3 regions of the Bacillus sp. V2I10 genome follow, and region 3 is predicted to be linked to each of the others. Evidence: a T-box and tRNA genes for the amino acid it is inferred to sense, from the RefSeq annotation. Region 3 holds a T-box; the other regions hold tRNA genes.
The links. The T-box of region 3 lies ahead of metG (methionine--tRNA ligase). A T-box ahead of a tRNA ligase gene usually reads a tRNA of that ligase, here a tRNA-Met.
Positions count from the first base shown of each region.

Region 1 (3,322 bases), 460 kb from region 3:
TCACAATAACAGTTAATTCGACAAAATGAGTAAGAATTGTCGAAATCTTTTTATTCTTCGCTTTTGTTTTCTTTATTACGATTACTTATACCTCTGTTTGTTATTAATGAAACCTCCACGCTCGATATTTTTATAAAAATTTATATTATTTGTTGAAAATATATTTTTTAGGCCGGGGAAAAGAAAGTGAATCATCTTTTTTATGACCTGTGCTGAAGTTTTGATGAGCAGAAGCTCCATTCGAGTTTTCAGAATGATTTTGAGTTGTTTTTTATAAGCGGATTTATTCTGGCGAGCTACCACACTATTTTTTTTAGATAGTTGGAAGGGCAATCTGCGAGTAGGAGAATCATTTCGGATAGTAAGGCGGTAAGGAGGATACAGCTTGATTCATAACCAATAAAGACTACTACTTAAAAGATCTCATAATAGACTTGACCGATTTACAATCTAGGTTTCAGCATTTAAAATCAACAAAAAAGCGCTGCACTATGTGCAGCACTCTTTTAAGTATGACCCGTACGGGATTCGAACCCGTGTTACCGCCGTGAAAGGGCGGTGTCTTAACCGCTTGACCAACGGGCCAAAAACAGGCTTTCTGGCGGAGAAGGAGGGATTTGAACCCTCGCGCCGCTTACGCGACCTACACCCTTAGCAGGGGCGCCTCTTCAGCCACTTGAGTACTTCCCCAGATATGGCTCCGCAGGTAGGACTCGAACCTACGACCGATCGGTTAACAGCCGATAGCTCTACCACTGAGCTACTGCGGAATAATATTGAAACCTTATTTCACCAAAACAGAAATGGTGGGCCTAAATGGACTCGAACCATCGACCTCACGCTTATCAGGCGTGCGCTCTAACCAGCTGAGCTATAGGCCCATTATGGAGCGGGTGATGGGAATCGAACCCACGACATTAGCTTGGAAGGCTAGAGTTTTACCATTAAACTACACCCGCAATATGAATATAAAAATGGGGCGACTGATGGGAATCGAACCCACGAATGCCAGAGCCACAATCTGGTGCGTTAACCACTTCGCCACAACCGCCACTATTATATTTTTTACAATTTACATCATTAAGGTAAATGGTGGCTTGGGACGGAATCGAACCGCCGACACAAGGATTTTCAGTCCTTTGCTCTACCGACTGAGCTACCAAGCCATTTGTTTTAATTAAATCTTCACAGCATTTTACTAATACTGCGCAAATCAAGTGAAAATGGCGGTCCCGACCGGGATCGAACCGGCGATCTCCTGCGTGACAGGCAGGCATGTTAACCGCTACACCACGGGACCATTTGGTTGCGGGGACAGGATTTGAACCTGCGACCTTCGGGTTATGAGCCCGACGAGCTACCAGACTGCTCCACCCCGCGACAATAATAATCAAGTTTTTTCTCATCCGATTATGCTGTGTATCAATCGGTTTGCTGAAGTAAATATTTCACTAATTTAAAATAATAATGGAGGAGGTAGAGGGATTCGAACCCCCGCGGGATTTGACTCCCCTGTCGGTTTTCAAGACCGATCCCTTCAGCCGGACTTGGGTATACCTCCGAAAGACTAAATAGAATGGTGGACCTTGTAGGACTCGAACCTACGACCGGACGGTTATGAGCCGTCTGCTCTAACCAACTGAGCTAAAGGTCCTTTTTTTGGTAGCGGCGGAGGGAGTCGAACCCACGACCTCACGGGGTATGAACCGTACGCTCTAGCCAGCTGAGCTACACCGCCCCAGGAACAAAGTCAATTAATTCTATTTAATTGGTGGAGCCTAGCGGGATCGAACCGCTGACCTCCTGCGTGCAAGGCAGGCGCTCTCCCAGCTGAGCTAAGGCCCCTAATTAAAAGTTGGAAATGGTCGGGAAGACAGGATTCGAACCTGCGACCCCTTGGTCCCAAACCAAGTGCTCTACCAAGCTGAGCTACTTCCCGTATATGGCGCGCCCGATAGGAGTCGAACCCATAACCTTTTGATCCGTAGTCAAACGCTCTATCCAATTGAGCTACGGGCGCATATATGATATAAGTGGTGCCGAGGACCGGAATCGAACCGGTACGGTAGTCACCTACCGCAGGATTTTAAGTCCTGTGCGTCTGCCAGTTCCGCCACCCCGGCGCAAGTAAGAGCGGAAGACGGGATTCGAACCCGCGACCCCCACCTTGGCAAGGTGGTGTTCTACCACTGAACTACTTCCGCAAAATATGATGCGGGTGAAGGGACTCGAACCCCCACGTCAAAGACACTAGATCCTAAGTCTAGCGCGTCTGCCAATTCCGCCACACCCGCATATTAAGGAAAAATGGTGTGCCATGAAGGACTCGAACCTTCGACCCTCTGATTAAAAGTCAGATGCTCTACCGACTGAGCTAATGGCACTTAGTTAAGAAAACACTCTTTAGTTTTGCAAGACACCCAAATCTCAGAAAGATTATTCAAGGAGTGGCTCGATTTTCTTGATTCGGTTTCAGACCGAATGGTGCCGGCAAGAGGACTTGAACCCCCAACCTACTGATTACAAGTCAGTTGCTCTACCAATTGAGCTACACCGGCATATAAGGTAAGTAATACTTTTTTGCTGATCTCTTTTGCAGCATGTTAACAACAAGAATAAATGGTGGAGGATGACGGGCTCGAACCGCCGACCCTCTGCTTGTAAGGCAGATGCTCTCCCAGCTGAGCTAATCCTCCGCTTGAATATTTTTGTCATTAGCCTGGCAACGTCCTACTCTCACAGGGGGAAACCCCCAACTACCATCGGCGCTAAAGAGCTTAACTTCCGTGTTCGGCATGGGAACGGGTGTGACCTCTTTGCCATCATCACCAGACATAGTGACAAAAATTATTATACTATGAAATCAAAAGATTTCAAGCTTTTTTTGAAAGAAGTTATTCTTTCAAAACTAAATAACGTTTGATAACAAGATTCACTTAGGTTTTACACTTTATTAGACTGTGGTTAAGTCCTCGAACGATTAGTATCTGTCAGCTCCACACGTCACCGCGCTTCCACCTCAGACCTATCAACCTGATCATCTTTCAGGGTTCTTACTCACTTGCGTGATGGGAAATCTCATCTTGAGGGGGGCTTCATGCTTAGATGCTTTCAGCACTTATCCCTTCCGCACATAGCTACCCAGCGATGCCTTTGGCAAGACAACTGGTACACCAGCGGTGCGTCCATCCCGGTCCTCTCGTACTAAGGACAGCTCCTCTCAAATTTCCTGCGCCCACGACGGATAGGGACCGAACTGTCTCACGACGTTCTGAACCCAGCTCGCGTACCGCTTTAATGGGCGAACAGCCCAACCCTTGGG
Region 1 is NZ_JAUSYV010000001.1:1,431,877-1,435,198, reverse strand. Features, by position in the region: tRNA gene QFZ72_RS07230 (tRNA-Glu) at 514-585, opposite strand; tRNA gene QFZ72_RS07225 (tRNA-Ser) at 600-690, opposite strand; tRNA gene QFZ72_RS07220 (tRNA-Asn) at 696-770, opposite strand; tRNA gene QFZ72_RS07215 (tRNA-Ile) at 805-881, opposite strand; tRNA gene QFZ72_RS07210 (tRNA-Gly) at 886-959, opposite strand; tRNA gene QFZ72_RS07205 (tRNA-His) at 976-1,051, opposite strand; tRNA gene QFZ72_RS07200 (tRNA-Phe) at 1,091-1,166, opposite strand; tRNA gene QFZ72_RS07195 (tRNA-Asp) at 1,225-1,300, opposite strand; tRNA gene QFZ72_RS07190 (tRNA-Met) at 1,304-1,380, opposite strand; tRNA gene QFZ72_RS07185 (tRNA-Ser) at 1,469-1,561, opposite strand; tRNA gene QFZ72_RS07180 (tRNA-Ile) at 1,578-1,654, opposite strand; tRNA gene QFZ72_RS07175 (tRNA-Met) at 1,661-1,738, opposite strand; tRNA gene QFZ72_RS07170 (tRNA-Ala) at 1,770-1,845, opposite strand; tRNA gene QFZ72_RS07165 (tRNA-Pro) at 1,863-1,939, opposite strand; tRNA gene QFZ72_RS07160 (tRNA-Arg) at 1,944-2,020, opposite strand; tRNA gene QFZ72_RS07155 (tRNA-Leu) at 2,035-2,123, opposite strand; tRNA gene QFZ72_RS07150 (tRNA-Gly) at 2,133-2,204, opposite strand; tRNA gene QFZ72_RS07145 (tRNA-Leu) at 2,214-2,294, opposite strand; tRNA gene QFZ72_RS07140 (tRNA-Lys) at 2,309-2,384, opposite strand; tRNA gene QFZ72_RS07135 (tRNA-Thr) at 2,483-2,558, opposite strand; tRNA gene QFZ72_RS07130 (tRNA-Val) at 2,621-2,696, opposite strand; rRNA gene rrf (5S ribosomal RNA) at 2,718-2,833, opposite strand; rRNA gene QFZ72_RS07120 (23S ribosomal RNA) at 2,961-3,322, opposite strand, start outside.
Region 1: it encodes a tRNA-Met, which carries the amino acid that the T-box ahead of metG (methionine--tRNA ligase) is inferred to sense. The anticodon was not compared.

Region 2 (3,322 bases), 4.0 Mb from region 3:
CCCCTACGCACACGATTCGACGCACACGATTTTGAATTATTTATGTCGTGTTGGTAAACACAAAAAAAGACCTCAACATAATCGTTGAAGTCTTGATTTCATTAGATCTTTGATACCGGTGGTCGGGGTCGAACCGACACTCCAGAGGAACACGATTTTGAGTCGTGCGCGTCTGCCAATTCCGCCACACCGGCAAATGAAATTGTGATGAAGATGGTGCCGAGGACCGGAATCGAACCGGTACGGTAGTCACCTACCGCAGGATTTTAAGTCCTGTGCGTCTGCCAGTTCCGCCACCCCGGCAAGGGTGATAAATAAAAATTGGAGGCGACACCCGGATTTGAACCGGGGATAAAGGTTTTGCAGACCTCTGCCTTACCACTTGGCTATGCCGCCTCAACTATTGGAGCGGAAGACGGGATTCGAACCCGCGACCCCCACCTTGGCAAGGTGGTGTTCTACCACTGAACTACTTCCGCAAATCGTATCGTAATGTATTTTATGCAGGAGCTGCACAAAGATGACTCTTAATGAAAAATGGCTGGGCTAGCTGGATTCGAACCAGCGCATGACGGAGTCAAAGTCCGTTGCCTTACCGCTTGGCTATAGCCCAAAACAGAACAAAAAACCTATTAAGTAAAAAATGGGGCGACTGATGGGAATCGAACCCACGAATGCCAGAGCCACAATCTGGTGCGTTAACCACTTCGCCACAACCGCCATTATACTATATAAGATTTAAATTATTGGCAGGGGCAGTAGGAATCGAACCCACACCGGAGGTTTTGGAGACCTCTGTTCTACCTTTAAACTATGCCCCTATATTCTTTTTTATAAAATGGTGGAGGGGGACGGATTCGAACCGCCGAACCCGGAGGGAGCGGATTTACAGTCCGCCGCGTTTAGCCACTTCGCTACCCCTCCACACTGTAAGTGGTGCCGGCAAGAGGACTTGAACCCCCAACCTACTGATTACAAGTCAGTTGCTCTACCAATTGAGCTACACCGGCATTTAATAGTATGAAGTAAAAATGGTGGCTTGGGACGGAATCGAACCGCCGACACAAGGATTTTCAGTCCTTTGCTCTACCGACTGAGCTACCAAGCCATTTTATTCTTTTTTAATTAAGAATGGCGGTCCCGACCGGGATCGAACCGGCGATCTCCTGCGTGACAGGCAGGCATGTTAACCGCTACACCACGGGACCATTTGGTTGCGGGGACAGGATTTGAACCTGCGACCTTCGGGTTATGAGCCCGACGAGCTACCAGACTGCTCCACCCCGCGACAATAATAAATGAAGTTTTGTGCTGCTTTATTCAGTAAAGATGGTGGAGGATGACGGGCTCGAACCGCCGACCCTCTGCTTGTAAGGCAGATGCTCTCCCAGCTGAGCTAATCCTCCGCAGTGAAAATGATGTTGGTGACCCGTACGGGATTCGAACCCGTGTTACCGCCGTGAAAGGGCGGTGTCTTAACCGCTTGACCAACGGGCCATTTATATAAGTAGTGGCGGAGAGCAAGGGATTCGAACCCTTGAGACGGGTTACCGCCTACACGATTTCCAATCGTGCTCCTTCGGCCACTCGGACAGCTCTCCAAAATGGCTCCGCAGGTAGGACTCGAACCTACGACCGATCGGTTAACAGCCGATAGCTCTACCACTGAGCTACTGCGGAATAATATTTTCACCAGCCTGGCAACGTCCTACTCTCACAGGGGGAAACCCCCAACTACCATCGGCGCTAAAGAGCTTAACTTCCGTGTTCGGCATGGGAACGGGTGTGACCTCTTTGCCATCATCACCAGACATAGTGACAAAAATTATTATACTATGAAATCAAAAGATTTCAAGCTTTTTTTTGAAAGAAGTTATTCTTTCAAAACTAAATAACGTTTGATAACAAGATTCACTTAGGTTATACACTTTATTAGACTGTGGTTAAGTCCTCGAACGATTAGTATCTGTCAGCTCCACACGTCACCGCGCTTCCACCTCAGACCTATCAACCTGATCATCTTTCAGGGTTCTTACTCACTTGCGTGATGGGAAATCTCATCTTGAGGGGGGCTTCATGCTTAGATGCTTTCAGCACTTATCCCTTCCGCACATAGCTACCCAGCGATGCCTTTGGCAAGACAACTGGTACACCAGCGGTGCGTCCATCCCGGTCCTCTCGTACTAAGGACAGCTCCTCTCAAATTTCCTGCGCCCACGACGGATAGGGACCGAACTGTCTCACGACGTTCTGAACCCAGCTCGCGTACCGCTTTAATGGGCGAACAGCCCAACCCTTGGGACCGACTACAGCCCCAGGATGCGATGAGCCGACATCGAGGTGCCAAACCTCCCCGTCGATGTGGACTCTTGGGGGAGATAAGCCTGTTATCCCCGGGGTAGCTTTTATCCGTTGAGCGATGGCCCTTCCATGCGGAACCACCGGATCACTAAGCCCGACTTTCGTCCCTGCTCGACTTGTAGGTCTCGCAGTCAAGCTCCCTTGTGCCTTTACACTCTGCGAATGATTTCCAACCATTCTGAGGGAACCTTTGGGCGCCTCCGTTACATTTTAGGAGGCGACCGCCCCAGTCAAACTGCCCACCTGACACTGTCTCCCAGCCCGATCAGGGCTGTGGGTTAGAATTTCAATACAGCAAGGGTAGTATCCCACCAATGCCTCCACCGAAGCTGGCGCTCCGGCTTCCAAGGCTCCTACCTATCCTGTACAAGCTGTACCAAAATTCAATATCAGGCTACAGTAAAGCTCCACGGGGTCTTTCCGTCCTGTCGCGGGTAACCTGCATCTTCACAGGTACTATAATTTCACCGAGTCTCTCGTTGAGACAGTGCCCAGATCGTTACGCCTTTCGTGCGGGTCGGAACTTACCCGACAAGGAATTTCGCTACCTTAGGACCGTTATAGTTACGGCCGCCGTTTACTGGGGCTTCAATTCAAAGCTTCGCTTGCGCTAACCTCTCCTCTTAACCTTCCAGCACCGGGCAGGCGTCAGCCCCTATACTTCGCCTTGCGGCTTCGCAGAGACCTGTGTTTTTGCTAAACAGTCGCCTGGGCCTATTCACTGCGGCTTTTCAGGGCTATGAACCCTAAAAAGCACCCCTTCTCCCGAAGTTACGGGGTCATTTTGCCGAGTTCCTTAACGAGAGTTCTCTCGCTCACCTTAGGATTCTCTCCTCGCCTACCTGTGTCGGTTTGCGGTACGGGCACCTCTCACCTCGCTAGAGGCTTTTCTTGGCAGTGTGGAATCAGGAACTTCGGTACTAAATTTCCCTCGCCATCACAGCTCAGCCTTATATGAGAA
Region 2 is NZ_JAUSYV010000001.1:5,019,786-5,023,107, forward strand. Features, by position in the region: tRNA gene QFZ72_RS25325 (tRNA-Leu) at 114-194, opposite strand; tRNA gene QFZ72_RS25330 (tRNA-Leu) at 215-303, opposite strand; tRNA gene QFZ72_RS25335 (tRNA-Cys) at 323-396, opposite strand; tRNA gene QFZ72_RS25340 (tRNA-Gly) at 405-479, opposite strand; tRNA gene QFZ72_RS25345 (tRNA-Gln) at 539-613, opposite strand; tRNA gene QFZ72_RS25350 (tRNA-His) at 645-720, opposite strand; tRNA gene QFZ72_RS25355 (tRNA-Trp) at 748-821, opposite strand; tRNA gene QFZ72_RS25360 (tRNA-Tyr) at 840-924, opposite strand; tRNA gene QFZ72_RS25365 (tRNA-Thr) at 935-1,010, opposite strand; tRNA gene QFZ72_RS25370 (tRNA-Phe) at 1,033-1,108, opposite strand; tRNA gene QFZ72_RS25375 (tRNA-Asp) at 1,133-1,208, opposite strand; tRNA gene QFZ72_RS25380 (tRNA-Met) at 1,212-1,288, opposite strand; tRNA gene QFZ72_RS25385 (tRNA-Val) at 1,331-1,406, opposite strand; tRNA gene QFZ72_RS25390 (tRNA-Glu) at 1,423-1,497, opposite strand; tRNA gene QFZ72_RS25395 (tRNA-Ser) at 1,512-1,601, opposite strand; tRNA gene QFZ72_RS25400 (tRNA-Asn) at 1,606-1,680, opposite strand; rRNA gene rrf (5S ribosomal RNA) at 1,696-1,811, opposite strand; rRNA gene QFZ72_RS25410 (23S ribosomal RNA) at 1,940-3,322, opposite strand, start outside.
Region 2: it encodes a tRNA-Met, which carries the amino acid that the T-box ahead of metG (methionine--tRNA ligase) is inferred to sense. The anticodon was not compared.

Region 3 (3,322 bases):
AAGGCTTTACCGTCCTTGCCCCGCGGTTAAAAGGTCACGGTACAGATGCTCACGAGCTTGAAGCCTGCTGTTATCTGGATTGGATCAAAGACATTGAACAGGCTTATTTAAAGCTGAAAAAAATCTGCCGGAAAGTATTTATTGCAGGTCAATCTATGGGCGGTATCCTAGCTGTGCATTTAGCTGGCAAATACAAAGAAATCAGCGGTGTGATTACGATTAATGCTGCTTTAAGCGTGCCTGGATATGAGTCTTTCGAAGATCTAACTGAACCAAGGTTCATTGCAGAAGGAAAACCGGATATAAAAGCAGAAGGAATCAAAGAAATTACTTACTCAGCTGTTCCGATTACAGCCGTTCATAATCTCCTTAATCTTATAAAATCTGTAAAACCAAAGCTTTCAGAAGTCTCATGTCCGCTGCTCGTTTTTAAATCCGAAGAAGACCATGTCGTCCCTCCGGACAGCTCCGATGCCCTTTTTGAAAACGTCTCATCATCTATGAAAAAAATCATCAGTCTAACTAACTCCTATCACGTTGCTTCCATGGATTACGATAAAGAAATCATTGCAGATAGAACCTCGGATTACATTCATTTGTGCTGTCATCCATTCTACAAAATTTCCGTTTAGCCAATGACTTTCATCCGGCATTCCTGCTAAACTAAGAGCAGGTGATAAACATGTTTTTAAAATTAATCAAATTAAATAAAGAAGAGATTCCTTCGTTTGAAGCGTATCCTTTTTCTATTCCTGCAATTTCACATTTGGATGAACTTAAAATTAAAAGCCCTGTTACTTTTTTTGCAGGTGAAAATGGATCCGGCAAATCGACATTGATGGAAGCCATTGCCTATCAGTGCGGGTTTAATACCGCTGGCGGCAGCCATCATCTTTATGAAACCAGAAGCTCTCAATCTGATTTAGGAAAGTATATCAAGCTTGCCTGGATGCCTAAAGTTAAAAATGGCTTTTTCCTAAGAGCTGAGTCCTTTTATCAGTTTGCATCCTATCTGGAAGAATTAAATGAAGAGCCATTGTCAGGTGACGTTTTTGGCCCGTATGGCGGTAAATCACTCCATCATCAATCACATGGTGAATCTTTTTTATCCCTCTTTCTCAATCGTTTCGGAAAGAAAGCTGTTTATTTACTGGATGAGCCAGAGGCTGCTCTTTCTCCATCAAGACAGCTGACCCTTCTCCGCATCATTCATGACTTAACAAAAGACGGTGACACGCAATTTATTATTGCCACACATTCTCCTATCCTGCTTGGATTTCCCGGGGCAAATATACTAAGCTTTGATTCGGAACGCATAGCTGAAATCGATTATACGGAGACGGATCATTATCAGATTACAAAGTATTTTTTGGAGAATCGCAATCGGTTTTTGGAAGAGCTTTTTAAAGAAGAATAATCTGAGTATTTACACCTTTCCTCTTTTTGGATAAAATAAATGAAACAAGAAAAGCAATGACGAGGAAAAGTAAGTGATTCGGACGTCTGTACAGAGAGCTTCGGCAGCTGAAAAGAAGCAAGAAATCCGCCACTGAAAATGACCTTCCGAGCTTCACACCGAACATGATGTCAACTGTCATCATCTGTAGGCTGTGACGTGGTGGCTGACGTTACAACAGCATACGTATCGACACTTTTTTGTGCTCCGTACGGATAAAGGCAGATCATGTGAATGGTCTGCAAACTAAGGTGGTACCGCGAATTTAAACCTCGTCCTTAGACTTACTTAAGTCTATGGATGAGGTTTTTTTATGTTCAAAAGGAGGAAAAATGACATGTCTATTTTTATTGGAGGAGCATGGCCTTACGCAAATGGATCCTTGCATATTGGTCATATCGCAAGTCTATTGCCAGGAGATATTTTAGCAAGATATTATCGTTTAAAAGGGGAAGATGTTTTATATGTCTCAGGAAGTGACTGCAATGGGACCCCCATTTCAATCAGGGCCATACAGGAAAATGTTCCGGCTCATGTTATCGCAGACCGTTATCATAAGGAATTTACGGATTCCTTTCAAAAGCTCGGGTTCAGTTACGACTGCTATACACGCACAGATCATCCGCATCACCATCAAGCTGTACAGGACATTTTTCTTTCCCTGCTGGAAAACGGATTCCTTTACGAAAAAGAAACACTGCAGGCATACTGCGGACATTGTCAGCAATTTTTGCCTGACCGGTATGTCGAAGGAATCTGCCCAATTTGTTCAGCTCATGCACGAGGAGATCAATGTGATGCCTGCGCAAGTATTCTTGACCCGCTTTGGCTGACTGATAAAAAATGCAAGCTCTGCGGTCATGAGCCTCTTGGCAAGCTGACAGGACATTATTACTTTGAGCTTTCAGCCTTGCAAGAACAACTTGAAGTGTATGTAAAAAAAGCAGAAGATGCGCAGGTGTGGCGGGATAATGCCATTAAGCTGACACAGCGGTATTTATCTGAGGGACTTCTGGACAGATCTGCCACCAGAGATCTTCCGATTGGCGTACCTGTTCCTGTAAAGGGATATGAAGAGAAGAAAATATATGTCTGGATTGAAGCTGTATCCGGTTACCTGTCAGCAAGTAAGCAGTGGTCTGATGAAAATCAGCAAGATTGGCTGAAATTTTGGGATGGAGATACTAGAGCCTATTATGTTCATGGAAAAGACAACATCCCATTTCATTCCATCATTTGGCCTGGAATATTAATGGGACTTGGCGGCTTGAAACTCCCGGATCGCATGATCTCAAGCGAATACTTGACGATTGAAAAGAAAAAGTTATCAACGAGCGGAAATTGGGCCGTTTGGGTTCCGGATATCCTTAAGGATTATCATCCGGACTCCATCCGTTATTTCTTGACCATTAATGCACCTGAGAAGCGAGATACCGATTTTTCATGGCGTGAATTCATCCGCTCTCATAACAGCGAGCTGCTCGGTGCATTTGGAAATCTCGTAAATCGGACATTTAAGTTTATCGAAAAGTCTTTTTCTTCAATAGTAAGACCAGCTGTTCTTGACCACGAAGTTGAACGGGAAATAAAGCAGCTCTATCAAACGATTAGCAGCCAAATCGAAAGCGGACAATTTAAAGCAGCTCTCGATCATCTCTTTTCTTTCATTCGTCGCATAAATAAATTTTTTGACGAGCAAAAGCCTTGGATTTCTGTTAAAGAAAACACTGCTGATTGTGAAAAAACACTCTTTACTTGCACCGTCGCCATTGCAAACTTATCTATTTTACTGCAGCCATTTCTGCCATTTTCGAGCAATGAGATTCAAGAAATAATGGGCTTTTATGCTGATGCGTGGACCTATAC
Region 3 is NZ_JAUSYV010000001.1:976,027-979,348, reverse strand. Features, by position in the region: gene QFZ72_RS04965 (alpha/beta hydrolase) at 1-632, shown strand, start outside; gene QFZ72_RS04960 (AAA family ATPase) at 683-1,417, shown strand; T-box leader at 1,465-1,739, shown strand; gene metG (methionine--tRNA ligase) at 1,794-3,322, shown strand, end outside.